4 regions of the Pseudomonas sp. NY11955 genome follow, and region 2 is predicted to be linked to each of the others. Evidence: predicted binding sites of a transcription regulator. Region 2 holds the regulator's gene; each other region holds the start of a gene.
The links. The regulator FliA, encoded in region 2, starts transcription of late flagellar genes. The targets are predictions, from matches to a motif close to CTAAAGTTTNNNNNNNNNNNGCCGNTAA.
Positions count from the first base shown of each region.

Region 1: a site for FliA is predicted at 3,901-3,928, ahead of motA (flagellar motor stator protein MotA). Genes of this name have one in related genera too.
Region 3: a site for FliA is predicted at 1,960-1,987, ahead of ACNFBR_RS15255 (methyl-accepting chemotaxis protein). Genes of this name have one in related genera too.
Region 4: a site for FliA is predicted at 1,277-1,304, ahead of ACNFBR_RS12615 (flagellar protein MotY). Genes of this name have one in related genera too.

Region 1 covers NZ_JBLUPS010000001.1:269,656-276,890, forward strand. Annotated here, with positions in the region: gene rsgA (small ribosomal subunit biogenesis GTPase RsgA) at 85-1,116, shown strand; gene ACNFBR_RS01230 (molecular chaperone Tir) at 1,251-1,730, shown strand; gene motB (flagellar motor protein MotB) at 1,929-2,981, opposite strand; gene motA (flagellar motor stator protein MotA) at 2,985-3,836, opposite strand; gene ACNFBR_RS01245 (HDOD domain-containing protein) at 3,967-5,502, shown strand; gene ACNFBR_RS01250 (rhodanese-like domain-containing protein) at 5,547-6,356, shown strand; gene asd (archaetidylserine decarboxylase) at 6,366-7,229, shown strand.
Region 2 covers NZ_JBLUPS010000015.1:87,749-94,983, forward strand. Annotated here, with positions in the region: gene flhA (flagellar biosynthesis protein FlhA) at 94-2,223, shown strand; gene flhF (flagellar biosynthesis protein FlhF) at 2,235-3,542, shown strand; gene fleN (flagellar synthesis regulator FleN) at 3,636-4,469, shown strand; gene fliA (RNA polymerase sigma factor FliA) at 4,466-5,206, shown strand; gene ACNFBR_RS23775 (chemotaxis response regulator CheY) at 5,314-5,688, shown strand; gene ACNFBR_RS23780 (protein phosphatase CheZ) at 5,709-6,497, shown strand; gene ACNFBR_RS23785 (chemotaxis protein CheA) at 6,510-7,235, shown strand, end outside.
Region 3 covers NZ_JBLUPS010000007.1:134,604-141,838, reverse strand. Annotated here, with positions in the region: gene acnA (aconitate hydratase AcnA) at 1-1,840, shown strand, start outside; gene ACNFBR_RS15255 (methyl-accepting chemotaxis protein) at 2,017-3,582, shown strand; gene ACNFBR_RS15250 (pseudouridine synthase) at 3,736-4,620, opposite strand; gene ACNFBR_RS15245 (transcriptional regulator) at 4,672-4,980, opposite strand; gene ACNFBR_RS15240 (D-Ala-D-Ala carboxypeptidase family metallohydrolase) at 5,046-5,477, opposite strand; gene ACNFBR_RS15235 (glutaredoxin family protein) at 5,586-5,825, opposite strand; gene ACNFBR_RS15230 (ammonium transporter) at 5,899-7,107, opposite strand.
Region 4 covers NZ_JBLUPS010000005.1:378,988-386,222, forward strand. Annotated here, with positions in the region: gene rnt (ribonuclease T) at 1-104, opposite strand, end outside; gene pyrC (dihydroorotase) at 164-1,210, opposite strand; gene ACNFBR_RS12615 (flagellar protein MotY) at 1,341-2,342, shown strand; gene ACNFBR_RS12620 (argininosuccinate synthase) at 2,764-3,981, shown strand; gene ACNFBR_RS12625 (hypothetical protein) at 4,053-4,535, opposite strand; gene ACNFBR_RS12630 (response regulator) at 4,905-5,525, shown strand; gene ACNFBR_RS12635 (PA3496 family putative envelope integrity protein) at 5,582-5,758, opposite strand; gene nth (endonuclease III) at 5,863-6,501, opposite strand; gene ACNFBR_RS12645 (Rnf-Nqr domain containing protein) at 6,506-7,030, opposite strand; gene ACNFBR_RS12650 (RnfABCDGE type electron transport complex subunit G) at 7,023-7,235, opposite strand, start outside.

The sequences.
Region 1 (7,235 bases), on a different contig from region 2:
GTAAGCGCAATGGTCCAGCGCCTGGCGTGCTAAACTCCCTGCCGTTTTCAATGCCCTATCCTGGGCCTTTCTCACGGTACCTTCATGGCCAAACGCCAGCTCAATCGCCGCCAGAACTGGCGGATCGAAAAAATCCAGGGCGAGCGCGCCGCTCGCGCAGCCAAACGCGAGCAGCATGTACTGCAGGAACTGGAGGGCGGCGACCTGGGGCCAGAGCAACTGGGCCTGGTGATCGCGCACTTCGGCGTACAGGTAGAAGTGGAAGCCCAGGATGGCGAAAGCGCAGGCCAGGTATTCCGCTGCCACCTGCGCGCCAACCTGCCGGCGTTGGTCACCGGTGACCGCGTTGTGTGGCGGGCGGGTAACCAGGGCATTGGCGTGATCGTGGCGCAGATGCCCCGCAGCACCGAACTGTGCCGGCCGAACAACCACGGCCAACTGAAGCCGGTAGCCGCCAACGTCGACCTGATCGTGATCGTGTTCGCCCCAGCGCCGGAGCCGCACCCAAACCTGATCGACCGCTACCTGGTAGCTGCCGAGCACGCCGGTTTGCGCCCTTTGTTGCTGCTGAACAAGGCCGACCTGATCAACGAAGAGAACGGCCCTGGCCTGCATGCACTGCTGGATGTTTATCGCGAGTTGGGCTACCCGCTGCTGGAAGTATCGGCTCACCACGGCGATGGCATGCAGCGCCTGCAGCAGCAGCTCGACGGCCACATCAGCGTGTTCGTCGGCCAGTCGGGGGTGGGCAAGTCGTCGCTGGTCAACAGCCTGTTACCAGAGGCCGGCACCCGCGTCGGCGACCTGTCGGAATGGTCCGGGCAGGGTACCCACACCACCACCACCGCACGCCTGTATCACTTCCCCAATGGCGGCGACCTGATCGACTCGCCAGGCATCCGCGAGTTCGGCCTAGGCCATGTCAGCCGCAGCGACGTGGAAGATGGCTTCATCGAATTTCGCGACCTGTTCGGCACGTGCCGCTTCCGCGACTGCAAGCATGACCGTGAGCCAGGCTGCGCGCTGCTCAAGGCACTGGACGACGGACGTATCAAGCCGCAGCGCATGAACAGCTACCGCTCGATCATCGCCAGCCTGACAGAAGACAGCTATTGAGTGGTCGGCTGAGCAGAGCGAGCTGTAGGATTTTTTACCGCGACATGTAGGGCAATTCTGGTTTCTCCGTCAGCTATTGCCCAAACATCTGCTTTCCCTGATGGTCATGGCTTCTATCAGGGAGCGTAACCGCCATGCCGGTTCTTATCAGTTACCGCCACGAAGTGCGGCTCGACGCCTTCATCCTCAACGAGCGCCTGCTGCTCGAAGGCATCCCCACGCAAGTGGTGCAATTCGACTGCGACGGGCAGACCCATGACGACCTGTATGGCAGTTTCTGCCAACAGATGAACGATGCCACCCACTGGATCGGCGTGCTGCCAACCGATGCCGGCGAGGACTGGTGGACCGCCTGGCGGCTAGGCGCGGCAGCGATGGCCTGCCGCCGGGTGAGCTTCTTTCGCAAAGGGCCAGACGAACTGCCGGAGCACCTGAGCAAATGGCCAACCATGCGCGAACGTGCGCATATCGACCTGTTTGTGCGGGCTTACCATGACGAACGCACGTTCGACCGGGCCATGACCCTACCGCCGGGGCGTGGCTCTGGTACCGACAGGGACAATGCGGACTTCTTTCATGCTGATCTCAAGGCCAAGATCAGGCGGGGGTTCTGATGCAGTCGCAGCCAGTGGCACCGGCTGCGCCGGTGTTCGCGGCTAAAGCCGCTCCCGTAGGAGCGGGCTTGCCCGCGAAGAATCCAGCGCGGTGCATGGCACCGGCTGCGCCGGTGTTCGCGGGCAAGCCCGCTCCCACAGTGTTCGCGCAAACCTGCGGAGGCTGAGCAACACAGTTGCGCCCGCAAGATGCCGGGCTTACTGGTCCTTGGCCTCATCCATCTTCAACGTACCATCCTCGAAGATGTTCAGCTTCTGGCGTAGCTCACGCGGCTGCATCGGCGCCTGTTCGGTCTCGCCGCCCGCCCCCGAGGCAGTTGGCGCGGCCGGTGCAGCAGCCCCAGGCGCTGCACCACTGGCCGGCGGCGCGGCAGGCTCGGCGGCCGGCGTTTCCGGCGTACCCTGCTCGCCCTCAATGTTGCGCTGGGCCTTCTTGGTCAGCACGATGATGTCGATGCGGCGGTTGACCGGGTTGAACGGGTCCTTGCGGTCGAACAGCGACGACGAAGCGTAACCCACCACCCGCGCCACCTGGCCGTCCGGGTAACCACCGGCCACCAGTGCACGACGCGCGGCGTTGGCGCGGTTGGCCGACAGCTCCCAGTTGCCGTACTCGCCAGTGCCGGCATACGGCTTGGCATCGGTGTGGCCGCTGATGCTGATCTTGTTCGGCACCGCCTTGATGGTGTCGGCCATGGCCAGCAGGATGTCCTCGAAGTACGGCTGCAGGCGCGCGCTGCCGATGTCGAACATCGGCCGGTTCTCGGCATCCATGATCTGGATGCGCAGGCCGTCCTGGGTGATCTCGAACAGGATCTGGTCCTTGAACTTCTGCAGCTGCGGGTTCTCTTCCACCTTGTTCTGCAGTTCCTGCAGCAGCAGCTCCAGGCGCTCACGCTCCACCTGCTCGGCCATGGTCTCGACCTGGTCCTTGCTCAACTGGGTGGTGGACTCCTGCGTCGGTTCGGCCTTCACTTCCGGGTTGATGGTCTTTTCCGGTGCCAGCTCAGGTGAACCGCCCAGGTCGATGACATAGGGCGTGCCGCTTTCGGAAAAGCCGATCGGGTCCTTGAAGTAGCCGGCAATGGCGATCTTCTGCTCCGGCGTGGCCGTGGACATCAGCCACAGCACCAGAAAGAACGCCATCATCGCCGTGGCGAAGTCGGCGAAGGCAATTTTCCAGGCGCCGCCGTGGTGGCCGCCGCCAAAGCGCTTGACGCGCTTGACGATGATGGGCTGGTTGTTCTCCATGACTCAGCGACCGCGAACCGCTTGTTCCAGTTCGGCGAAGCTTGGGCGGTGCTTGGGGTACAGCACCTTGCGCCCGAACTCGACCGCCAGCGAAGGCGGCATGCCCGAGGCCGAAGCCACCAGCGAGGCCTTGATCGATTCGTAGAGGTTCAACTCTTCTTTGGCATCGTGCTCCAGGCACTTGGCCAACGGGCCGAAGAAGCCGTAAGCCGCCAGAATACCGAAGAAGGTACCGACCAACGCCGCACCCACGTGCATGCCGATGGCCGCCTGATCACCCTCGCCCAGCGAAGCCATGGTCACCACGATACCCAGCACTGCCGCGACAATACCGAAGCCGGGCATGCCGTCGGCGATGCCGGTCACCGCGTGGGACGGGTGCTCCAGTTCTTCCTTCATGCTCAGCAGTTCCATGTCGAACAGGCCCTCGAGCTCGTGCGGGGCCATGTTGCCGGTGGACATGATGCGCAGGTAGTCGCAGACGAACGCCGTCATGCGCTCATCGGCCAGCACCGTCGGGTACTTGGCGAAAATCGGGCTGGCGGCGGCGTCCTCGATGTCGGCCTCGATGGCCATCATGCCTTCGCGACGGCTCTTGTTGAGGATCTCGTACACCAGGCCCAGCACCTCCAGGTAGAAGGCATGGCTGAAGCGCGAGCCGAACATCTTCATCGACTTCTTGATGACGTGCATGGTCATGTGGCCAGGGTTGGCCTGCAGGAACGCACCAAAGGCCGCACCGCCAATGATCAGTACTTCGAACGGCTGGATCAGCGCCGCGATCTTGCCGTGGGAGAGCACGTAGCCGCCGAGCACGCTCGCGAATACGACGATGATGCCGATAATTTTAGCCATAGGTTCAAAGCACTTGCTGTCGTGGTCAGGGGAAGAGACGGGAGCTTTAAAACTCTTCTTCTACTTATCGGCAGAACTGCGCCAGACTATAGCCACTCAATGCGAAAAGCCAGTTCGGACTGATGTCAAAATGCCAATTGAAACCAAGGTGCCCGCTCAGGCCCCGCGTACGTTAGAGGCCTGGGTAAAGCTGCTCGAGAGTGTTCGCATCCCCGTGCCGAAGCCTAGCTACGACCGGGTAATGGCCGCCATCAACGATAGCCGCCGCTCGCTGCGCGATATCGCCGAACTGATGCAGGATAGCCCGGCACTGGTGCTGTCGGTGATGCGCGAAGCCAATCACCCCACCAATGCCAGCCTGGCCGAGCCCGCCGAAAGCCTGGAAGTCGCCCTCAACCGTCTGGGCCTGGAACGCACCGAACAGTTGCTCAAGCGCCTGCCGGCACTGCCCGTGGAGGAAATCCCGCCGGTGCTGTGCCAGTTCCAGATGATCAGCCAACATGCCGCGCAGCAGGCCAGCGGCCTGTTCGCCAGCCGCCTGGCTCGGCTCTGGCAGGAAATTCATTGGGGCAGCCTGCTGTTCCTGTCGCCTTTGTGGCCACTGGCACTGGCCTACCCCAAGCTGCTCGATACCTGGGAGCTGCGGGTTATCCACAAGGGTGAGGACGCAACTGGGGTGGAGGAAGAACTGTTTGGCGTGCGCATCATGGCGCTGTGCCAGACCATGGCCGAGTACTGGCGACTGCCACAATGGGTCACCCAGGGTTACCGCCTGCTGCTGGAAGAACGCGATCAACTGGCCCAGGTGCTGAACATCGCCCGCGACGAAGACCTGCTCAGCCAGCAACACCGCCTGGACGCCGAACCCGGCCTGCGGCGCTGGTTCAACCAGCCGGCCAATACCGTGTTGCTGGCCAACAACCTGGCCCTGGCGGCACAAGTCGGCTGGGACAACCCGCACCTGCTGCGCTGGCAGCTGCTGACTGCGCTGTACCTGCAAACCTCGCTGGAAGACGTGCAGCAGCAGGTGCACCAGCAGGCCGCCGCCAGCGCCCGCCGCCACGCTCGGCATGCCCTGTTCCACCCGGCCGAGGCGTTGATCTGGCCCTGGCACCAACGCCGCCCGCACCCGGACATGCTGGCCCCGCCTCCACCCAGCAGCGAAGACCTGGCACGCTGGCGCACGCTGTGCCAGGACCTGCTGGCCCAACCCAGCCCGTTCACCAACACCGTGCACCTGGCCACCCAGGCCCGCGAGGCCCTACTGGCTTGCGGCATGCAACGCATCATGCTGCTGAGCCTGGACAAAGCCAATGACTACCTGCGCGTCCAGCAAATTGCCGGCCTACCCAAGGAAGCCGGGGCATTGGCCCTGCAGGTGTCGCAGAGCAAGCTGCTGCAAAAGCTGTTGAGCCAGGCTGGGCAGCTGCGCATCACCCCGGAAAACCACAGCCAGTTCTCGGCCCTGCTGCCCGCCCCGCTGCGTGCCTTGTTCCGCAGCGAGCATGTATTGCTGCGTTCGCTGGCGGTGAACGACCAGGTGCTGATGCTGCTGGTGGCCGACCAGGGCTGCCGGCCCTTGGCCGATATCAGCGTGCAAGCTTTCGGCAAGACCGCACAATGTATCGAGCGGGCCCTGTCGGTGTTTGCCAACCGCAAGGGCTGAGGCTTGCGCTACAATCGCCCCTCTTTCCACACTGGAGACCGTGGATGACTGACTTTTCCGGCTTGCCTCTGGTAATCGAAGCCGCGGACCTGCTGCCACGCCTGGATTCGCCACAGCTGATCCTGGTCGACTTGAGCAGCGCCAACCGCTATGTCAGCGGGCATATTCCCGGCGCACGCTTTGTCGAAGGCAAGCGTACCCAGCTTGGCCAGCCGCCCGCGCCCGGCCTGCTGCCGGCCCTGGGCGACCTGGAAAAACTGTTCAGTGAGCTCGGCCACCGCGACGATGCCGTGTATGTGGTGTACGACGATGAAGGCGGCGGCTGGGCCGGGCGTTTCATCTGGCTGCTCGACGTGATCGGCCACACGCGTTACCACTACCTCAACGGCGGCATCCAGGCCTGGCCAGCCGACAAGCTGGTCACCGAAGTGCCCGCAATCGGCAGCAGGCCGGTGCACTTGCATCTGAACAACGCCCCTACCGCCACCCGCGAGTACCTGCAAAGCCGCCTGGGCGCCGATGACCTGGTCATCTGGGACGCGCGCGGGCCGCAGGAATTCAGCGGCGAGAAAGTGCTGGCAGCCAAAGGCGGCCACATCCCCGGCGCGATCAACTTCGAGTGGACCGCCGGCATGGACCTCAACGACCATCTGCGCATCCGCCAGGACATCGCCGAAGTCCTGCAGAAGCTGGGCATCACCCCCGACAAGGAAGTGATCACCCACTGCCAGACACACCGCCGCTCCGGCTTCACTTATCTGGTGGCCAAGGCCCTCGGCTACCCACGTGTAAAGGCCTACGCCGGCTCGTGGAGCGAATGGGGCAACCACCCGGACACGCCTGTAGAAGTTTAAGGAACCTGCATGAAATCCCGTTTGTTCATCATCAGCCAGTACCTGCTGCCGCATCACCTGCTGTCGCGGCTGGCCGGCTGCATCGCCGAGTGCCGCGTACGCTGGTTCAAGAACGCCTTCACCGCCTGGTTCGCCAAGCGCTACCAGGTCAACATGAGTGAAGCGCTGGTCGAAGACCTGAGCGCCTACGAGCACTTCAACGCGTTCTTCACCCGCGCCCTGAAACCAGGTGCTCGCCCGCTCGACGAAACCCCGGGCGCCATCCTGTGCCCGGCCGACGGCGCTGTCAGCCAGCTCGGCCCGATCGAGCACGGCCGCATCTTCCAGGCCAAAGGCCACGGTTTCAGCGCGCAAGAGCTGCTGGGCGGCGACCCGGCCATGGCTGCCCCATTCATGGGCGGCGAGTTCGCCACCATCTACCTGTCGCCCAAGGACTACCACCGCGTGCACATGCCGCTGGCCGGCACCCTGCGTGAAATGGTCTACGTGCCGGGTCGTCTGTTCTCGGTCAACCAGACCACCGCGGAGAACGTCCCCGAGTTGTTCGCCCGCAACGAGCGCGTGGTCTGCCTGTTCGACACCGAACGCGGGCCGATGGCCGTGGTGCTGGTCGGCGCAATGATCGTCGCCTCGATCGAAACCGTATGGGCCGGGCTGGTCACGCCGCCCAAGCGTGAGCTGAAAACCTTCCGTTACGACGAAGCCAGCCGCGCGCCGATCCACCTGGAGAAAGGTGCCGAACTGGGCCGCTTCAAGCTGGGGTCGACCGCTATCGTGCTGTTCGGGCCAGAGCAGGTGAAGTGGGCCGAGAGCCTGGGTGCTGGTTCTGCGGTGCGCATGGGGCAGCAGTTGGCGGCGCCTGTGCAGGCTTGATTGCTT
Region 2 (7,235 bases):
GCGAGCACCCACCATGCAAAGTTGGAAGGCTTCTTGCAAAGCCACGCCCAGGCGCCCCCTGGGCGTCAAAGTTTTGCATCAAGAGGACTCGCGGTGGATCGCACTCAGTTAATCAGCAACGCCCGTAACAACCTGGCCGGGCTCGGCCGGGGCAACCTGGGTGTGCCGCTGTTGCTGCTGGTGATGTTGGCAATGATGATGTTGCCGATACCGCCGTTCCTGCTCGACGTGTTCTTCACCTTCAACATCGCCCTGTCGATCGTGGTCCTGCTGGTCTGTGTGTATGCCCTGCGCCCGCTCGACTTCGCTGCCTTCCCCACCATCCTGCTGGTGGCCACGTTGCTAAGGCTGGCGCTGAACGTGGCCTCCACGCGCGTGGTCATGCTGCATGGCCAGGAAGGCCATGGCGCCGCCGGCAAGGTGATCCAGGCGTTCGGTGAGGTGGTGATCGGCGGCAACTACGTGGTCGGTGGCGTGGTGTTCGCCATCCTCATGATCATCAACTTCGTGGTAGTGACCAAGGGCGCCGGGCGTATCTCGGAAGTGAGCGCGCGTTTCACCCTCGACGCCATGCCCGGCAAGCAGATGGCTATCGACGCCGACCTCAACGCCGGCCTGATCGACCAGGCCCAGGCCAAGCACCGCCGTGCCGAAGTGGCCCAGGAGGCCGAGTTCTACGGTTCGATGGACGGTGCCAGCAAGTTTGTGCGCGGCGACGCCATCGCCGGCTTGCTGATCCTGTTCATCAACCTGATTGGTGGCATGCTGATCGGCATGCTGCAGCACGGCATGAGCTTCGGCGACGCCGGCAAGGTCTACGCCCTGCTGACCATCGGTGACGGTTTGGTGGCGCAATTGCCATCACTGTTGCTGTCCACCGCCGCTGCGATCATGGTCACCCGTGCCTCGGGCTCCGAGGACATGGGCAAGCTGATCAATCGGCAGATGTTCGATTCGCCCAAGGCCCTGGCGGTGTCCGGTGCGCTGATGATCGTCATGGGGTTGGTGCCGGGCATGCCGCATGTGGCGTTCCTCAGCCTCGGCCTTCTGGCCGGTGGCGGCGCCTACCTGGTGTGGAAGAAGCAGCAACAGGTCAAGGCCAAGGCCCAGGAAGAGGCGCAGCGCCAGCAGGACCTGCTGCCTTCGCCACAGCGTGCGCTGGAAACCAAGGAGCTGGGCTGGGATGACGTCACGCCGATCGACATGATCGGCCTGGAGGTCGGCTACCGGCTGATCCCGTTGGTCGACCGCAACCAGGGCGGCCAGTTGTTGGCGCGGATCAAGGGCGTGCGCAAGAAGCTGTCGCAGGACCTGGGTTTCCTCATGCCCACCGTGCATATTCGTGACAACCTCGACCTGCAACCCAGTGCCTACCGCTTGACGCTGATGGGCGTGATCCTGGCCGAGGCGGAGATCTACCCGGACCGCGAGCTGGCGATCAACCCGGGGCAGGTGTTCGGCACCCTCAACGGCATTGCCGCGCGCGACCCGGCGTTCGGCCTGGAAGCCGTGTGGATCGACGTCGGCCAGCGTTCGCAGGCGCAGTCGCTGGGCTACACCGTGGTCGACGCCAGCACCGTGGTGGCCACCCACCTGAACCAGATTCTGCAGAAGCACTGCCACGAGCTGATCGGCCATGAAGAGGTGCAGCAACTGCTGCAGGTGTTGGCCAAGGCATCGCCTAAACTGGCAGAGGAGCTCGTGCCGGGTGTCATTTCCTTGTCGGGGCTGCTCAAGGTGCTGCAAGCGCTGTTGTCGGAGCAGGTGCCTGTGCGCGATATTCGCAGTATTGCCGAGGCCATCGCGAACAATGCCGGCAAGAGTCAAGATACCGCCGCGCTGGTGGCGGTGGTGCGCGTCGGATTGTGTCGCGCCATCGTGCAAAGCATTGTCGGCGTTGAGTCGGAGCTGCCAGTGATTACCCTGGAGCCAAGGTTGGAACAGATTTTGCTGAATAGTCTGCAAAGGGCCGGGCAGGGTCAGGAAGAGGGTGTTCTTCTGGAACCGAGCATGGCCGAGAAGCTGCAACGTTCGCTGATCGAAGCGGCCCAGCGCCAGGAAATGCAGGGCCAACCGGCCATCCTGCTGGTCGCCGGCCCGATCCGCGCCATGCTGTCGCGTTTCGGTCGCCTGGCTGTACCGAATTTGCATGTTCTGGCGTATCAGGAAATACCGGACAACAAGCAAGTCACCATCGTTGCCACCGTGGGCCCTAACGGCTGAGGTAGTGGATAATGCAAGTTAAGCGATTTTTCGCCGCCGATATGCGTCAGGCCATGAAACTGGTCCGTGACGAGCTGGGCGCCGATGCCGCGATCATTGGCAACCGCCGCATTGCCGGTGGTGTCGAACTGACGGCCGCGCTGGACTACAAGCTGTCCGCCCTGGCCCCACGTGTGCCCAACGCCGAGCTGGAAGAAGAGCTGCGCAAGACCCATACGCGCATCGCCACTGCCCAGGCCGAGCTGGACCACCGCCAGGACAGCAGCGACAACAACCGCCAACTGTTCGCCGGGCAGTCGCTGACCGCCGCCGAACCGCTGATCGAGCCGCACGTCGATGCGCCTGAGGCTGTCGCCGCACCGGCGGCCGCGCCGGTCGACCCGCGTCTGTTCGATGCCATGCGCTCCGAGCTGTCGGGCCTGCGCGAACTGCTGGAAGTGCAGCTTGGCTCGCTGGCCTGGACCCAGCTGCAGGGCAGCAAGCCGCAGCAGGCCAACCTCTGGCGCCGCCTGCAGCGCATCGGCCTGTCCGGGCCGATCGCCCGCGAATTGCTGGACCTGACCGCCGAGATCGAAGAGCCGCGTCAGGCCTGGCGCATGCTGCTGGCGCACCTGGCGCGGATGATCGAGATTCCTGAAATCGAGCCGATCGAGGAGGGCGGGGTCATCGCCATGGTCGGCCCGGCCGGCATGGGCAAGACCACCACCCTGGCCAAGCTGGCTGCGCGCTACGTGCTCAAGTACGGCGCGCAGAACCTGGCGCTGGTCAGCATGGACAGCTTCCGCATCGGTGCCCAGGAGCAGCTCAAGACCCTCGGTCGCATTCTCAATGTGCCGGTGACCTACGTCGACCCGGGCCAGTCGCTGGCCGCCGCGCTGGAGCCGCTGCTGCGCAAGCGCGTGGTACTGATCGATACCGCCGGCCTGCAGGCCAGTGACCCGGCGCTGCGCATGCAACTGGAAACCCTGGCCGGGCGTGGCATTGCCGCGAAGAACTACCTGGTGCTGGCCACCACCAGCCAGAAGCAGGTGCTGACCGCCGCCTACCACAGCTACAAACGCTGTGGCCTGGCCGGCTGCATCCTGACCAAACTCGATGAAACGGCGAGCCTTGGCGATGTGCTGAGCCTTGCCATCAGTCATGAACTGCCCGTGGCCTACCTGACCGACGGCCCGCGCATTCCTGACGACCTGCACCTGCCACGGGGCCACCAGTTGGTGACCCGGGCGGTGAATGTGCAGCAGCAGGACGAGCCCAGCGAAGAGGCCATGGCCGACATGTTCGCTGATCTCTATCACAACCCACGGCGAGCGGGTTGAGCATGAAGCGTGTGCAAAGTAGCTATGCCAAGGGGCACGCAGAATTGCCCTACGTGTGGCCTGAGTCCCAGCGAGACAAGGTAAAGAACAGACATGGGTAGCATGCATCCCGTACAGGTGATCGCCGTGACCGGTGGCAAAGGTGGCGTCGGCAAGACTAACGTTTCAGTGAACTTGTCCCTGGCGCTGGCCGAGCTTGGCCGCAGGGTCATGCTGCTGGACGCCGACCTGGGCCTGGCCAATGTCGACGTGTTGCTGGGCCTTACGCCCAAACGCACCCTGGCCGATGTCATCGAAGGGCGCTGCGAGCTGCGTGACGTGATGCTGCAGGGGCCCGGCGGTGTGCGCATCGTGCCGGCGGCCTCGGGCACCCAGAGCATGGTGCACCTGGCCCCGGCCCAGCATGCCGGGCTGATCCAGGCGTTCAGCGAAATCGGCGACAACCTCGATGTGCTGGTGATCGATACCGCTGCGGGTATCGGTGACTCGGTGGTCAGCTTCGTTCGCGCCGCCCAGGAAGTGCTGCTGGTGGTGTGTGACGAGCCTACCTCGATCACCGACGCCTACGCCCTGATCAAGCTGCTCAACCGCGATTACGGCATGAATCGTTTCCGCGTGTTGGCCAACATGGCGCAGAGCCCGCAAGAAGGGCGCAACCTGTTCGCCAAGCTGACCAAGGTCACCGACCGCTTCCTTGACGTTGCCCTGCAGTACGTGGGCGCCGTGCCGTACGACGAGTGCGTGCGCAAGGCGGTGCAGAAGCAGCGCGCTGTCTACGAAGCCTTCCCTCGCTCCAAGTGTGCGCTGGCCTTCAAGGCGATTGCGCAGAAGGTCGACAGCTGGCCGCTGCCGGCCAATCCGCGCGGCCACCTGGAGTTCTTCGTCGAGCGCTTGGTGCAACCCACCAGCGCGGGACCCGTGCTATGAACGCCAGCGGCTTCAAGATGTACAGCCGGGCGGCGAAAGACGCCCAGTATGAGCTGATCGAACGCTACGCCCCGCTGGTCAAGCGCATTGCTTACCACTTGCTGGCGCGCTTGCCGGCCAACGTGCAGGTCGAGGACTTGATCCAGGCCGGCATGATCGGCCTGCTGGAAGTGGCCAACAAGTACGACGCCAGCAAGGGCGCCAGCTTTGAAACCTACGCCGGCATCCGTATCCGCGGGGCCATGCTGGACGAGGTGCGCAAAGGCGATTGGGCGCCGCGTTCGGTCCACCGCAACACCCGTATGGTCAGTGACGCGATGCGTGCGGTTGAAGCCAGAACGGGCCGCGACGCTAAAGATCATGAAGTTGCTGCCGAACTCCAATTGAGTCTCGATGATTACTACGGGATCTTGAACGATACCCTGGGCAGCCGCCTGTTCAGCTTCGACGACCTGTTGCAGGACGGCGAGCACGAAGGGCTGCATGAGGATGGCGCCAGTGGCCATGTCGAACCTGCGCGTGGCCTGGAAGACGAGCGCTTCCAGGTTGCCTTGACCGAGGCGATCGCCAACCTGCCGGAGCGCGAGCGCCTGGTGCTGGCGCTGTACTACGACGAAGAGCTGAACCTCAAGGAAATCGGTGAGGTGCTGGGTGTCAGCGAGTCGCGGGTCAGCCAGTTGCACAGCCAGTGTGCCGCGCGTCTGCGCAGCCGCCTGGGGGAATGGCGGGCGCGTTGAGCCCGCTGTCGTTGCAGTCGTTTTCCACGTTGTACCGAATTGAATGAGTGCGTGCTCGGTAGGCCGAGCGCGTTTGAGACTGCTTGGAGGTCTAATTGGACAAGAACATGAAAATCCTCATCGTTGACGACTTTTCGACGATGCGGCGGATCATCAAGAACCTGTTGCGTGACCTGGGCTTCACCAACACCGACGAAGCCGATGACGGCACCACGGCGCTGCCGATGCTGGAAAACGGCCACTACGATTTCCTGGTGACCGACTGGAACATGCCGGGCATGTCCGGCATCGACCTGCTGCGTAAAGTGCGTGCCAGCGACAAGTTGAAAAGCATGCCGGTACTGATGGTGACCGCTGAAGCCAAGCGTGACCAGATCATCGAAGCGGCCCAGGCCGGCGTCAATGGTTACGTGGTCAAGCCGTTCACCGCTCAGGTGCTCAAAGAAAAGATCGAGAAGATCTTCGAACGCGTCAACGGCTGAGTCACGTCAGGGGGCGCGCCATGGATTCATCACAAACGTCTTTGGGCGAGTTCGAATCGACCCTGAAGAAGCATGCCCAGGAGTTGGTCGAAAGCCTGGAGCGGGGCCGTTTCGGCGAGGCGGTGCAGCTGATTCACGAGCTGAACCAGACCCGCGACCGCGGCCTGTACCAGGAAGTCGGCAAGCTGACCCGTGAGCTGCACAGCGCCATCGTCAGCTTCCAGATCGACCCGACCATACCGCAAGCCGAAGAGGTGTCGCAGATTACCGACGCCACCGAGCGCCTGTCGTATGTGGTCAAGCTGACCGAAGGCGCGGCCAACCGCACCATGGACCTGGTCGAGGAAAGCACCCCGGTGCTCAACGACCTGGCCAGCGAGGCCAAGGCCTTGAGTACCGATTGGCAGCGTTTCATGCGCCGCGAAGTGGCTGCGCCGGAATTCCGTGATCTGGTCAAGCGTGTCGACAGTTTCCTGACGCACAGCGCTGAAGGTAACCGCAAGGTCGCCGGCCACCTCAATGACATTTTGCTGGCCCAGGACTATCAGGACCTGACCGGCCAGGTGATCAAGCGCGTTACCAGCCTGGTGACCGAAGTGGAAAGCAACCTGCTGAAACTGGTGCTGATGGCTAGCCAGGTCGACCGTTTTGCGGGCATTCAGCATGACCACGATCAATTGCGCGCAGAAAAAGATCGAGAAAAACATCCGACTCGGGGTGAAGGTCCGCAGATTCATGCCGATAAGCGTGAAGACGTCGTGTCCGGTCAGGACGATGTCGATGATCTGCTGTCCAGCCTGGGTTTTTAAGGAGCACGTTTGATGAGCTTCGGCGCCGATGAAGAAATCCTCCAGGATTTCCTGGTAGAAGCCGGCGAAATTCTTGAGCAACTGTCCGAGCAACTGGTCGAGCTGGAAAGCCGGCCCGACGATGCCGACCTGCTCAATGCGATCTTTCGCGGTTTCCACACTGTAAAAGGGGGCGCCGGCTTCCTTCAGCTGAACGAGCTGGTGGAGTGCTGCCATATCGCCGAGAACGTGTTCGACGTCCTGCGCAAAGGTGAGCGCCGGGTCGACGCGGAACTGATGGACGTAGTGCTCGAGGCACTGGATACGGTCAACAGCATGTTTGGGCAGGTGCGCGAGCGCGCCGAAGTGACCCCGGCCACCCCCGAGCTGCTGGCGGCGTTGTCGCGCCTGGCCGAACCGGGTGGGGCGCCAGCTGTTGCAGCGCCGGCGCCGGTTGCCGAGGTGGCGGTGGCGGCCCCGGCCGAGGCCGAGGAGCAGCACCAGGACATCACCGACAGCGAGTTCGAACAGCTGCTCGATTCACTCGATGCGGTCAAGGCACAAGCCGCGGCCGACGAGCAGATGCAGGGCGAGGCCGTCAGTGGCGGCGGTGACGAAATCACCGACGCCGAGTTCGAATCGCTGCTCGACCAGTTGCACGGCAAAGGCCAGTTCAGTGTCGAGGTCGCTGCGCCGCCGGCCGCCGTCAGCGCCGAACCGCTCAGTGACGAAATCACCGACGCCGAATTCGAATCGCTG
Region 3 (7,235 bases), on a different contig from region 2:
CACCATCGCCAACATGGCCCCGGAATACGGCGCCACCTGTGGTTTCTTCCCGGTCGATCAGGTCACCCTGGACTACCTGCGCCTGTCGGGCCGCCCCGAAGCGACCGTGCAACTGGTCGAGCAGTACTGCAAGGCCCAGGGCATGTGGCGCCTGCCCGGCCAGGAGCCGCTGTTCAGCGACACGCTGGCACTGGACATGCACGAGGTCGAAGCCAGCCTGGCCGGGCCAAAACGCCCGCAAGACCGCGTAGCGCTGGGCCAGGTCAGCCAGGCCTTCGACCACTTCATCGAGCTGCAACCCAAACCGCTGGCCAAAGAGGTTGGCCGCCTGGAAAGCGAAGGCGGCGGTGGTGTGGCGGTGGGCAACGCCGACCAGGCCGGCGAGATCGACTACAACCATCAGGGCCAAACCCACACCCTGCGCGATGGCGCCGTGGTGATTGCCGCGATCACCTCGTGCACCAACACCTCAAACCCCAGCGTGATGATGGCTGCCGGGCTGGTGGCAAAAAAAGCGCTGGAAAAAGGCCTGCAACGCAAGCCCTGGGTCAAGAGCTCGCTGGCGCCAGGCTCCAAGGTGGTCACCGACTACTTCAAGGCAGCCGGGCTCACGCCCTACCTCGACCAGCTTGGCTTCGATCTGGTCGGTTATGGCTGCACCACCTGCATCGGCAACTCAGGCCCGCTGGACGAAGCGATCGAGCAAGCCATCGGCAGCGCCGACCTCACCGTGGCTTCGGTGCTTTCGGGCAACCGCAACTTCGAAGGCCGCGTGCACCCACTGGTCAAGACCAACTGGCTGGCCTCACCGCCGCTGGTGGTGGCCTATGCCCTGGCCGGCAGCGTGCGCGTGGACCTGACCCGCGACCCACTGGGCTTTGGCAAGGACGGCCAACCGGTGTACCTGCGTGATATCTGGCCGAGCCAACAGGAAATTGCCGAGGCCGTGGCCAAGGTCGATACGGCGATGTTCCACAAGGAATACGCCGAAGTGTTTGCCGGTGATGCGCAGTGGCAGGCCATCGAGGTGCCACAGGCCGCCACCTACGTGTGGCAGGCTGACTCCACCTATATCCAACATCCACCGTTCTTCGACGGCATCGGCGGGCCGCCTCCAGCAATCGCCGACATCCACGGCGCGCGGGTGCTGGCGCTGCTGGGCGACTCGGTGACCACCGACCACATCTCCCCTGCCGGCAACATCAAAGCCGACAGCCCGGCCGGGCGCTACCTGCGCGAGCAAGGTGTGGAGCCACGCGACTTCAACTCCTACGGCTCGCGGCGTGGCAACCACGAAGTGATGATGCGCGGCACCTTCGCCAATATCCGTATCCGCAACGAAATGCTGGGAGGTGAAGAAGGTGGCAACACCTTGCACGTGCCCACTGGCGAGAAGCTGTCGATATTTGAGGCGGCCATGCGCTACCAGCAGGAAGGCACACCCCTGGTGGTGATTGCCGGCCAGGAATACGGCACCGGTTCGAGCCGCGACTGGGCAGCCAAGGGTACTAACCTGCTGGGGGTCAAGGCCGTGCTGGCAGAAAGCTTCGAGCGTATTCACCGCTCCAACCTGGTGGGCATGGGCGTGCTGCCGTTGCAGTTCAAGGCCGGGCACAACCGCAAGCAATTGGCGCTGACCGGCAAGGAGCAAATCGATGTGCTGGGTTTGAACGGCGCGCAGATTCGCCCGGGCATGAGCCTGCCCTTGCGCATTACCCACGAGGATGGCCAGCAGGAACAGATCGAAGTGCTGTGCCGGATCGACACCCTAAATGAGGTGGAGTACTTCAAGGCCGGGGGGATTCTGCATTATGTATTGCGCCAACTGATTGCTGGCTGAGGTGCCCGGCTGAGATTTTGCAGCGTCCTTGTAATCGAGCGCCGCCCGGGCCGGCGCTCGATTTCACAGGCACCATGGCGCCAACGACGAACCCCAAACCCAGGCAAATTAATTAATCATTCAATAAAACCCGCAGCTTGCCGATAACGGTCGAAAGCCCTGCGGACTATCAACCCATGCGTAACAACCAGCCGATTACCCAGAGAGAACGGACTTTCCCTGCCCAGCAGCGGTTGATCTCCACCACCAATGCCAAGGGTGTGATCACCTACTGCAACGATGCCTTCATCGAGATCAGTGGTTTCACCCGCGAGGAGCTGACGGGCGCGCCGCACAACCTGGTACGCCACCCCGACGTTCCGCCTGCCGTGTTTGCCCACATGTGGCAAACCCTCAAGCAGGGCCAGCCATGGATGGGTATCGTCAAGAACCGCTGCAAGTCCGGCGACCATTACTGGGTCAACGCCTACGTCACGCCCATCTTCGACAACAACCAGGTTGTCGGCTTCGAGTCAGTGCGGGTCAAGCCCACCGCCGAGCAAATTCGCCGCGCCGAAGCCCTGTACCAGCGCATCAACCAGGGCAAGCCGCCAGTGCCGCGCCGCGACAAGTGGCTGCCGGTACTGCAGGACTGGCTGCCGTTCATCCTGATCAGCCAGGTGGGTTTCCTGATCGGCAACTGGTTGGGGCATTCCTGGGGCTTCGCCCTGGCCGCCGGGCTGTCCGTACCGCTGGGCCTGCTCGGCCTGAGCTGGCAGCAGCGCGGACTCAAGCGCCTGCTGCGCCTGGCCGAACAAACCACCTCCGACCCGCTGATCGCGCAGATGTTCACCGACAGCCGTGGCGTGCAGGCGCGCCTGGAAATGGCCATGCTCAGCCAGGACGCGCGCATGAAAACCTGCCTGACCCGCCTGCAGGACAGTGCCGAGCACCTCAGCGACCAAGCGCGCCAGTCCGATGCCCTGGCGCACAAGAGTTCCTCGGGGCTGGAGCGCCAGCGGGTGGAGACCGAGCAGGTCGCCGCCGCGGTAAACCAGATGGCCGCCACCACCCAGGAAGTGGCCAACCACGTGCAACGCACTGCCGATGCCACCCAGGAAGCCAACCGCCTGACCAGTCAGGGCCGGCAGATTGCCGGGGAAACCCGCGAAGCCATCGAACGCCTGTCGGCGGCAGTGGGCGAGACCGGCCAGACGGTTACCCAACTGGCCAAGGACAGCGACGAGATTGGTGGCGTGGTCGATGTGATCAAAGGCATCGCCGACCAGACCAACCTGCTGGCGCTCAATGCCGCCATTGAAGCCGCGCGTGCCGGTGAAATGGGCCGTGGCTTTGCCGTGGTGGCCGATGAAGTGCGTCAGCTGGCCCAGCGTACCGCCGAATCCACCGGGCAGATCCACGGCCTGATCGCCAAGCTGCAACAAACCGCCAGCAACGCCGTGCTGACCATGGAAACCGGCCACCGCCAGGCGCAGGAAGGCGTCGATCGGGTAATGCAGGCTGACGAGGCGCTGGTGGGAATCAGCGAAGCGGTCGCCAACATCACCGACATGGCCACGCAGATTGCTGCAGCGACCGAGGAGCAGACCGCTGTGGCTGACGAGATCAGCCGCAACATCAGCACCATTGCCGAACTGGCTGACCAGACCGCCGAACAAGCGCAGCACTCGGCACTGCTGAGCGAAGAACTGACCAGCACGGCGGGCAGCCAGTATTCGCTGGTGGAGCGGTTCAACCGCTAACGGGCTTACCCTGCTCAGGCCACCGCATCACCCTGTAGGAGCAGCCTTGTGCTGCGAAGAGGCCGTAACTGGCAAAGACATTCTTTGGCCTTACCGGCCTCTTCGCAGCACAAGGCTGCTCCTACAGCGACCGAGTGAATCCGAGTTACAGCGTTACCAGTCCAACCGCAAGCGGCTTTCGAAATAACGCGTTTCACCGCTCAGCGGGTCCTCGAAACTCAAGCTCTGCGCCAGCAGTTTCAGCGGCCGCTGATAGTCATCTTCTTGGTTGAGTAGCTGCGGATAGAACGGGTCATTGCTGATCCCCGCCCCCAAGGCCGCCATGTGCACGCGCAACTGATGGGTCTTGCCAGTTACCGGCGACAGCCCATATCGCCACAGCCCACCGTTCTTCTCCAGTACTTCGGCCAGGGTTTCGCTGTTAGCCTCGCCCTCCACCTCATGCATGCGGAAAAACGGCTCGCCATGCACCAGGCGGCTTTTGTGCACCAATGGGAATTCATGCTGTGGCATGGCGGCGGCAATGGCCTGGTAGCGCTTGTCGATACGCCGTTCGGGGAACAAGCGCTGATAGGCGCTGCGGCTGTCCGGGTTGGCGGAAAACAGCACAAGGCCGGCGGTGTGCCGGTCGATGCGGTGCAACGGCACCAGGTGCGGGTTGCCAAGGCGACGGATCAAGCGGCGCAACAAGGTCTGCTCGACGTATTCACCCGTCGGCGTCACCGGCAAAAAATGCGGTTTGTCCGCCACCACCAGGTGCTCGTCCACATGCAGCACCACTTCCTGCACCGGGATCGGCCGTTCGTTCGGCACTTCACGGAAATAGTGCAAACGCATGCCACGCTTGTAAGGTAGCTCGGCGCCAACCGCCTGCCCCTCGGCATTCAGCACCCGGCCACGGGCAAAGCGGTCAAGCCACTGGGCGCGATCAATGGCCTTGAAATGGTCACACAAGCAATCGAGTACCGTCGCCCAGTTACCGGGTGGCAGGCACACCGTGCTGGCTTGCTGGCGGGCGGGGTCGAAGGGCGCGGTCATGGCAGGGCTCGAAACGTTCACGGCCGCGCATTATCGCCCAAGCCCGCGCCCTCAACCAGCCTGGGCTGTCGCCTCGCTGCGTTCCTTCAGCCAGCGCAACACCTGCACCGGCTCCCAGCGGCCAGGGTCATAGAGGGCATAGAGCAACCCCTGATAGCCCACCACATCCAGCCCGCGGTGGTAACCGGCACGCTGGAACAAGGCCTCGATCTCGGCGAAGCAGGTATTGAAGTGGACTTTGCCGAACGGTGTGCGGTCGTCAGTCACCAGGCCTTCGAGGCGCAGTTCCAGAACGGCGTCGGCCACCCGCTCCACGGGCATGCGGTTAACGCTGTACTTGAGTTGCTCGACGTTGAGCATGGCTTTACCTCGATACTGTATTTATATACAGCATACGAATATCCCCTTGGCGCCGTCAATGCGCTTCATTGCAGCCCCGCCATGTAGCCACTGCCTTTGCGTATGGTCAGCACCTGCCTACGCGGCGCGCCCCGGGTCACCGACAGATGCACCCAGCTGTCGAACTCCAGGATGAGTTGGTCGAAGGGTACGGTACTTTCGCTGATCCGCCGCACAGTCTCGCGCGGGCTGATCTCGATTACCGTGAAGTCCGCCGCCAGCCCCTGCACATGCTGGCTGTTCGATGAGCCACCGATCAGCCGGTTGATCTTTTCACTGCGATATCCACTGCTGACGATGATGGGCGCGTCGAACAAGGCGCGGACCTGCTCCAGCGCACAACACAACAATTGCAGGTTGGCCCTGGCTTCAGGGGGCGGGGTGTTGGCGAGTCCGTCCCTGGCGGCGAGCTGGGAGACGGTCATTTCATCGAACGTGAAATGGGGAGTAATCAACATGGCGAGCTATTCCGATGATGGTGATGGTTACCGGCGCCCGTGCACCGGCACCTGATCATCAGCTCGCTTCACTGGCCATGGAGCAGGGTTGCAACTCCTCCGTTGCCCTCATTGCCCAAGAAAGGCCACCACCTGTTCAGCATCGAACGGCCAGTGCAGCTCGGCGCCGTTGTCGCAGCGCCGCAGCACCGGGATGATCAGGCCATAACGCTCGAACAAGGGCTCGCTCTCGGCGATGTCGACCAGCTCCACCAGCAAGCCGTGATCGACGAAAGGCATCAGCACAGCTTCGGCCACTTCGCACAGGTGGCAGCCGAGGGTGCCGAACAATTGGCATTCAGGCAGCATGGGGCAGGTCCCGGGTTGGCATGCAGAGAAACCTATTCTAGGTCCGTCGCCCGCGTCATGCACCTGACCTGGCTCAATCCTGGCTAGTGGCGCCAATACGGTGCAGCGACAGGTCCGCACCCTGGAACTCCTGCTCGTGGCTCAAGCGCAAACCGTGCAGCGTCCGGATTGTGCCGTAGACGGCAAAGCCACCAGCCAAGGCTACCAGCACGCCCATCAGGCTACCCAGCAGCTGGCTGACCAGGCTGACACCGCCCATGCCGCCCAGCGCCACCTGGCCGAAGATACCGCAGGCAATGCCGCCCCATACACCGCACAAGCCGTGCAGTGGCCATACGCCGAGTACGTCGTCGATCTTCCAGCGGTTCTGCGCCGCGGTAAAGGTCCAGACAAACAACGCACCCGCCACCAGGCCGGTGGCCAGTGCGCCAATCGGGTGCATCAGGTCGGAGCCGGCACAAATCGCCACCAGCCCGGCCAGCGGCCCGTTATGCAAGAAGCCGGGGTCGTTGCGCCCGGCCAGCAAGGCCGACAGGGTGCCACCGGCCATGGCCATCAGCGAGTTGATCGCCACCAGGCCGCTGACGCCCTGCAAGGTCTGGGCGCTCATGACGTTGAAGCCGAACCAGCCAATGATCAGGATCCACGACCCCAGTGCCAGGAAGGGAATGCTCGATGGCGCAAACGCCACCAGCCGGCCATCGCGGTAGCGCCCACGGCGCGCGCCCAGCAACAGCACCGCCGCCAGCGCCAGCCAGCCGCCCATGGCATGCACCACCACGGACCCGGCAAAGTCATGGAACGGCGCACCAAAACGGGCCTGCAGCCAAGCCTGCACGCCCAAGTTGCCGTTCCACACCACACCCTCGAAGAACGGGTAGACGAACGCCACGATCAACGCCGTGGCACACAGTTGCGGAACGAAGCGCGCCCGCTCGGCAATACCCCCGGAAATGATCGCCGGGATCGCCGCCGCGAAGGTCAGCAGGAAAAAGCACTTGACCAGCGCATAGCCATGGTCGGCAGCCAGCGTTGCCGCAGGTTGGAAGAAGTTGACCCCATAGGCGATCCAGTAGCCTATAAAGAAGTACACCAGCGCCGAAACGGCAAAGTCGCTGAGGATCTTCGACAAGGCGTTGACCTGGTTCTTGTGGCGCACCGTGCCCACTTCGAGGAACGCGAAGCCGGCGTGCATGGCCAGCACCAAAATGGCGCCCATGAGGATGAACAGGGTATTGGAACCGTGGACCAGGGAGTCCATCGCGCTGTGCATGTTTTCCATGAAATAGGCAGACCTGCTGAAAAAGGCACCAGGACAGTTCAAAAACCTGCATCCCTGCACCGAATCGGTGCCAGCCCCCTGCCCTGCTTCGGTGAGCCGGGCGAAGCCTGCGTGGTTTTTTCTTCGGT
Region 4 (7,235 bases), on a different contig from region 2:
ATGGTGACGGCGGCAATTTCCAGCAGGGCATCGGTAGCGCTGTTGAAACCACCGGTCTCCACATCCACCACTACCGGCAGGTAACCGCGAAAGCGCTCGGCCATCGGATGGCGCGAACCGCTGCTGCCCTGGGTGTCCAGGTCGTCTTCGTAGAGGTCTTCGCTCACGCGTTTTCCTCCAGCAGGCGCCAACGCAGTTTCTCACCCGCGCGCAGCGGGATTACCGTCTGCTCGCCAAACGGCAGGCTGTCCGGGGCGGTCCATTCTTCGCGAACCAGGGTAATGGTATCGGTGTTTGCCGGCAGGCCGTAGAAGGCCGGGCCGTGCAGGCTGGCGAAGCCTTCCAGCTTGTCCAGGGCATTGCGCTGTTCGAATGCTTCGGCGTACATCTCGATGGCGGCGTAGGCGGTGTAGCAGCCGGCGCAACCGCAGGCGGCTTCCTTGGCGTGACGGGCGTGCGGCGCCGAGTCGGTGCCCAGGAAGAACTTCGGGTTACCGCTGGTGGCCGCGTCCAGCAGCGCTACCTGATGGGTGTTGCGCTTGAGGATCGGCAGGCAATAGAAGTGCGGACGAATGCCGCCAACCAGCATGTGGTTGCGGTTGTACAGCAGGTGCTGCGCGGTGATGGTGGCACCGACGTTAGCCGGGGCCTCGGTGACGAACTGCGCGGCATCGCCAGTGGTGATGTGTTCGAACACTACTTTCAATGTGGGGAAGCGTTCGACCAAGCGGCGCATGTGCTCGTCGATGAAGCGCTTCTCGCGGTCGAACACGTCGATTTCGCTGCGGGTCACTTCACCGTGCACCAGCAGTGGCATGCCGACTTCCGCCAGCGCTTCGATGGCCGGGAAGATGTTGTCGATGCTGGTTACGCCCGAGTCGGAGTTGGTGGTGGCGCCGGCCGGGTACAGCTTGGCGGCGTACACGATGCCGCTGGCCTTGGCCGCACGGACATCCTCGGGGCTGGTGCGGTCGGTGAGGTACAGCACCATCAGCGGCTCGAAGCGGCTGCCGGCCGGGCGGGCGGCGAGGATGCGCTCACGGTAGGCGCCGGCCTCGGCGGCATTGCGCACCGGCGGAACCAGGTTGGGCATGATGATGGCACGGGCGAAGGTACGCGCCACATCGCCAACGGTGTGGGGCAGGACGGCACCATCGCGCAGATGGATGTGCCAGTCGTCGGGGCGCAGGAGGGTCAGGCGATCGGACATTGGGGATTCCAGGCGGGTCGAACTCAAGCCCCAATCCTACCGGAAAACCCTGGGGCGAGCACGGCTATCAAGTTTTCCGAGCGGCGTCCGATAGCCTGCAGGTAAGCCGTCAGAATTTGTGGAGCCGCCCGTGCGCCAGCGTTACCTAGCCCTGTTGACCCTGTTCGCCAGCCTGCCGGCCGGCGCACTGACTTTCCAGACGCGCATGGAGAACATTGCCTGGAAGGTCGAGGGTGATCAGTTCGAATGCCGCTTGATCCAACCGATCGACGGCTTTGGCAGTGGTGAGTTCGTGCGCCGGGCGGGCGAGCAGCCGGTGTTCCAGCTGCGTTCGGACAGCAACTTGCTCGGCACGGGCAGCGCCAGCCTGCTAGCGGCGGCAGCGCCGTGGCAACCTGGGCGTGGCGATATCAACCTGGGCAATGTGCGCATGGCCCGCAGCGGGGTGCTGTTCAGCTCATCCCAAGGGCAGGCCAGCCGCTTGATCAACGGCTTGCTCGACGGGCGCAGCACCGTGGTGCGCAACTACACCGGTGAGGCTGGCAGGCCGATGGAGGTGCGTGTGCTGCCGGTCAGCTTCGCCAAGGCCTACAGTGACTATCAAGCCTGTGCCAGTAAGCTGTTGCCGATGAACTACGACCAGGTGCGCCAGACTCAGGTGGGCTTCCCGGGGGGCGGCATCGAGCTGGACGAAGCGGCGCGTGCACGGCTGGATGTGATTCTGGATTACATGAAAGCCGACCCGACGGTGAACCACATCGAGCTCAACGGTCACTCCGACAACAGTGGCAACCGCCTGACCAACCGTGACCTGTCGCGCCGCCGGGCGTTGGCGGTGGCTGATTACTTCACGGCCCATGGTGTGAAGGAAGAGCAGATCACTGTGCGCTTCCATGGTGAGCGTTATCCGTTGGCGAAGAACAACAGTGCGGCGAATCGGGCGCGCAATCGGCGGGTGAATATTGAGCTGGATCGGGTTGAGGTGGTCCTGAAACCGGTGGAGCAGGCGCCGGTTGCAGCGCCTGCATCAGCACCAGCACCAGCACCAGCACCAGCACCAGCACCAGCACCAGCACCAGCACCAGCAGCACCAACCAGCCCGGCTGCTGCCGCGGTGGGCAAGGCACCCTGAGATTGGGTAGGCCCCGGGTGTTCGGCACAGCATCTCCAGCGCCTGTGAGATCGAGCGCCGCCCGCGCGGCGCATCGCGAGCGAAGCTCGCTCCTACATTTGTTTCGGGCAAGTATCGCCTGTGGCAGGCGTGCGCGACCGCCTTGTTCGTACGACGCGATATCCAGCCATGCACCAAGGCGTTCGCGCGTAAACCCCACAGGAATAATTGGCCCGAAACAAATGTAGGAGCGAGCTTCGCTCGCGATGCGCCGCGCGGGCGGCGCTCGATCTCATACGCGCCGAACATCTCAAGGCATACATCTCGTCGCCCCTACGAAAGTTCCTGTCGCTTTGTCGTCAGAAGCTGTCGCCCCACTGTAATTTTTTCTGCAGGGCCGTTAGAATCGATCCCTTTCCGTACAACCCCGTGGAGTGATGGCATGGCGGACGTAAAAAAGGTCGTACTGGCGTATTCCGGCGGCCTTGATACTTCGGTGATTCTCAAGTGGCTGCAGGATACCTACAACTGCGAAGTGGTGACCTTCACCGCTGACCTGGGTCAGGGCGAAGAGGTCGAGCCGGCTCGTGCCAAAGCCCAGGCAATGGGCGTTAAAGAGATCTACATCGATGACCTGCGCGAAGAATTCGTGCGTGATTTCGTGTTCCCGATGTTCCGCGCCAACACCGTCTACGAAGGCGAGTACCTGCTGGGTACTTCCATCGCCCGTCCGCTGATCGCCAAGCGCCTGATCGAAATCGCCAACGAAACCGGCGCTGACGCCATTTCCCATGGCGCTACCGGCAAAGGCAACGACCAAGTGCGTTTCGAGCTGGGTGCCTACGCCCTGAAGCCAGGCGTCAAGGTCATCGCTCCATGGCGCGAGTGGGACCTGCTGTCCCGCGAGAAGCTGATGGACTACGCCGAAAAGCACGGCATCCCGATCGAGCGTCACGGCAAGAAGAAGTCGCCGTACTCGATGGACGCCAACCTGCTGCACATCTCCTACGAAGGCGGTGTCCTGGAAGATACCTGGACCGAGCACGAAGAAGACATGTGGCGCTGGAGCGTCTCGCCTGAGAACGCCCCGGACCAGGCTACCTACATCGAGCTGACCTACCGCAACGGTGACATCGTCGCCATCGACGGCGTCGAGAAATCCCCGGCCACCGTGCTGGCCGACCTGAACCGTATCGGTGGTGCCAACGGCATCGGCCGCCTGGACATCGTCGAAAACCGTTACGTCGGCATGAAGTCGCGTGGCTGCTACGAGACCCCAGGCGGCACCATCATGCTCAAGGCTCACCGTGCCATCGAGTCGATCACACTGGACCGCGAAGTCGCTCACCTGAAAGATGAGCTGATGCCGAAGTACGCCAGCCTGATCTACACCGGCTACTGGTGGAGCCCGGAGCGTCTGATGCTGCAGCAGATGATCGACGCTTCGCAGGTCAACGTGAATGGCGTTGTGCGTCTGAAGCTGTACAAGGGCAATGTCACCGTGGTCGGTCGCAAGTCGGACGATTCGCTGTTCGACGCCAACATCGCCACCTTCGAAGAAGATGGCGGCGCCTACAACCAGGCGGACGCTGCCGGCTTCATCAAGCTCAACGCTCTGCGCATGCGCATTGCTGCCAACAAGGGCCGCTCGCTGCTCTGATTGTGGCTTTGTGCAATGAAAACCCCGGCTGAGGCCGGGGTTTTTTTATGCGTGCAGAAAAATCGGGGTGTTCAACTGTCGTGTTTCACAACATAGCCCTCCAGTGCACTGATCGAAAGCTGTGCGCACTGACGCCTATCCAGGTTGCAAAAGCGCCAGGTGCGCGCCGGCACAGGAGGCTGTGCAAGTGCGGACAAGAGTTGTTGTTCCATCATGTGATAGGCGTCGGGGCCGGAAAACATGAACGTGACGGGGTCGCCTTGAACCGCTTCGCAGGCTTCGTTACCCATTGCAGGCGCGGCCAGGCTGTTGGGTGCCAGCGAACAGTCGTCTGCGGTTGTGTCGGGTGTGGGGCTGTAAAACGACTTGTAGTTGAAATTGAGTGTCAGGAAGAACAGTGCTGTCAGAAAGAACGGGAAGCCCACCAGGAACCAAATGTAGAGCTTTTGGCTGGACTCGCTGAGAAACGGCAGTGTGGCAAGGGCGGAGGCTTCGATGACCCCCGCGAAGATGGCAATGATCGTCAGCGGGGCGACAGGTTGTGCTTGGGTCATGTGGCCGGCTCCAGCGGTTTTGACCATCTTTAACTTGCTGGGGTACTCGATTGAAGACAGGACTGTTTCCCTGGGCGGGAATAGTCGTCAAGACAGCTTGCCGCTTTACTTTTTCAACATGTTTGCGTTGGAAGTTTCTGCAGCCGAAGGTCAGTTTTCAACTGGTGAATTGTTGCAGGTGGGTGATACCGTTAATTCGGTAATAAGGAATTTGTTTGTTACAACGATAGTCATGGTGTGTAGGAGATTTCTGTAAGTGTTGTAAGTTTTGTCTGCCCATGAGTTTCGCCGGCAAATCGCCGCGCCAGCAAGCCTTCCGTCGGTTATCGTGGCGTGCCAAAGCAATAACAATGAATCAATGGATATCGCATGAATAAAGTGCTTATCGTGGATGATCACCCGGTCATACGCCTGGCCGTACGCATGCTGATGGAGCGGCATGGGTATGACGTTGTGGCTGAAACCGACAATGGGGTGGCTGCCTTGCAACTGACACGGCAACACCTGCCGGATATCGTGGTGCTGGATATCGGTATCCCAAAGCTGGATGGACTGGAGGTGATCGCCCGCATGGCGACTTACAGCCCGGGTAGCAAGGTACTGGTGCTGACGTCGCAGTCCCCGGGCAATTTTTCGATGCGCTGCATGCAGGCGGGGGCGGCGGGTTACGTGTGCAAGCAGCAGGAACTCACTGAGCTGCTTAGCGCCATCAAGGCCGTGTTGTCGGGTTACAGCTACTTCCCCAACCAGGCCTTGCATGCGTCACGCGGCAGGGGAGCGGGAAGCGAGATGGATATGGTCAACCGCCTCTCGGCCCGTGAAATGACGGTACTGCAGCAGTTGGCGCGAGGGCGTTCGAACAAGGAAATTGCCGACAGCATGTACCTCAGTAACAAAACGGTCAGTACCTACAAGTCGCGGCTATTGCTCAAGCTCAATGCGCAGTCGCTGGTCGACCTGATCGAGCTGGCGCAACGTCAAGGCCTCTGAAGGCCAGGCCTTGAAGCCTCCGGCCAGGAGGCTTTGCCAAGGCTACAGGTTCAGTACTACAGGTCGTAGTCGAAGTCGGCCAGCTGTTTTTGCAAGCGCCGCTCTTCCAGCATGTTATCGATGGTGCGGCGTTTGCTCAGATTGGTCTTTGCGGTTTCCACCTGGGGTTCCGCGTCATCGTCTGCGGCAACGAAATCATCTTCGATCGACAGGTCGTCTTTATCGGTACTCATGAGTCGCTCCAAGCCAAGGGGCCATTGGCCGTCCTTATAACCAGAAAGCAGACGCTGGTAAAAAAGATTTTTTCAATCGCCGTGAGTGGTTTTCAGCTATTGGCTCAATCGTCGGAGCTTTTGTGCTTGTACTCGCACAAATCTTCGATCCTGCAACTGCCGCACCTTGGCTTGCGCGCCTGGCACACATAGCGCCCATGCAGGATCAGCCAGTGGTGGGCGTCGAGCAAGTAGTCTTTCGGTACGAACTTGACCAGTTTCTTTTCCACCTCCAGTACCGTTTTGCCTGGCGCGATACCCGTGCGGTTACTGACCCGAAAGATATGAGTGTCCACAGCCATGGTCGGTTGGCGGAATGCGGTATTGAGCACCACGTTGGCGGTCTTGCGGCCTACACCGGGCAACGCCTCCAGCGCCTCTCGGGTTTGCGGTACCTGGCTGTCGTGGCGCTCGATCAGCAGCCGGCAGGCTTCTATGACATTCTTGGCCTTGCTGTTGTAAAGCCCGATCGTCTTGATGTACTCGCTAAGCCCTTCAACGCCCAAGGCAAAGATGGCTTCGGGGGTGTTGGCGACAGGGAACAGCCGGGCAGTGGCCTTGTTGACGCCGACGTCGGTGGATTGCGCCGACAGTGTCACGGCGACCAGCAGCTCGAATGGGGTGGTGTAGGCCAGTTCGGTCTTTGGGTCGGGGTTGTCTTCGTGCAGCCTGCGAAAGATCTCCAGGCGTTTGGCGGCATTCATGTAATCAGAGCTTTCCTTGACGACGTGGGTGGGCAGGGCCCGGACGCAGGCGATTGTACAAGGCCAACAGCAGTCCGAGCAGTAGCAGGGCGCCGGAGGCCAGGCTGGCCAGGTGCAGGTCGGTGACGTCGGCCAGCCACTGGCGGATGGCGCCGAGCAGCAGGCAGCTGGCAAATACCGCACTGAGGTGCCTGGCGAGCAGGTGCCAGCGGCGTTGGTCGGGCAGCAGATAATCGCTGGCAAGACACTGCAGGCACAACAAGGCGGGATAGAAGCCGAGGGCTAGGGCCAAGGGTAGCGACCAGGCACGCAGGGCCATTTGCAGGCAGCTGGCCAGGGCTGCCAGCACCAGCAGGCTGGCCAGCACATAGGCCCAGTTGGCCAGGCGCGGACGCAAGGGTGTCAGCAGCAGTTGGTGCAGGCATCCCATCAGTACCGCGCTCAGGCCAATGGTGGCGCCTTCGGCAAGTGTGCGGGTGGCGCCCAGCAGGGGCACAAGGCTTACGGCCAGCAGGCGGAAGCTATTCATGCACGGTACTCTCCAGCAGTACGCTGCGCTGTTCATCGAAGTAGCTCAGCGCCTCCTGCAAGGCAGCGATCACTGCCCGCGAGGTCACGGTTGCGCCGGCCAATTGGTCAAAGTCGCCCTGGTCCCGTTTCAGCGCCCAGTGATCGTTCAGCTGGCGATTGTCGAATTGCCCAAGCCAGTGCAACTGCGGGTCGCCCAGGCGAGC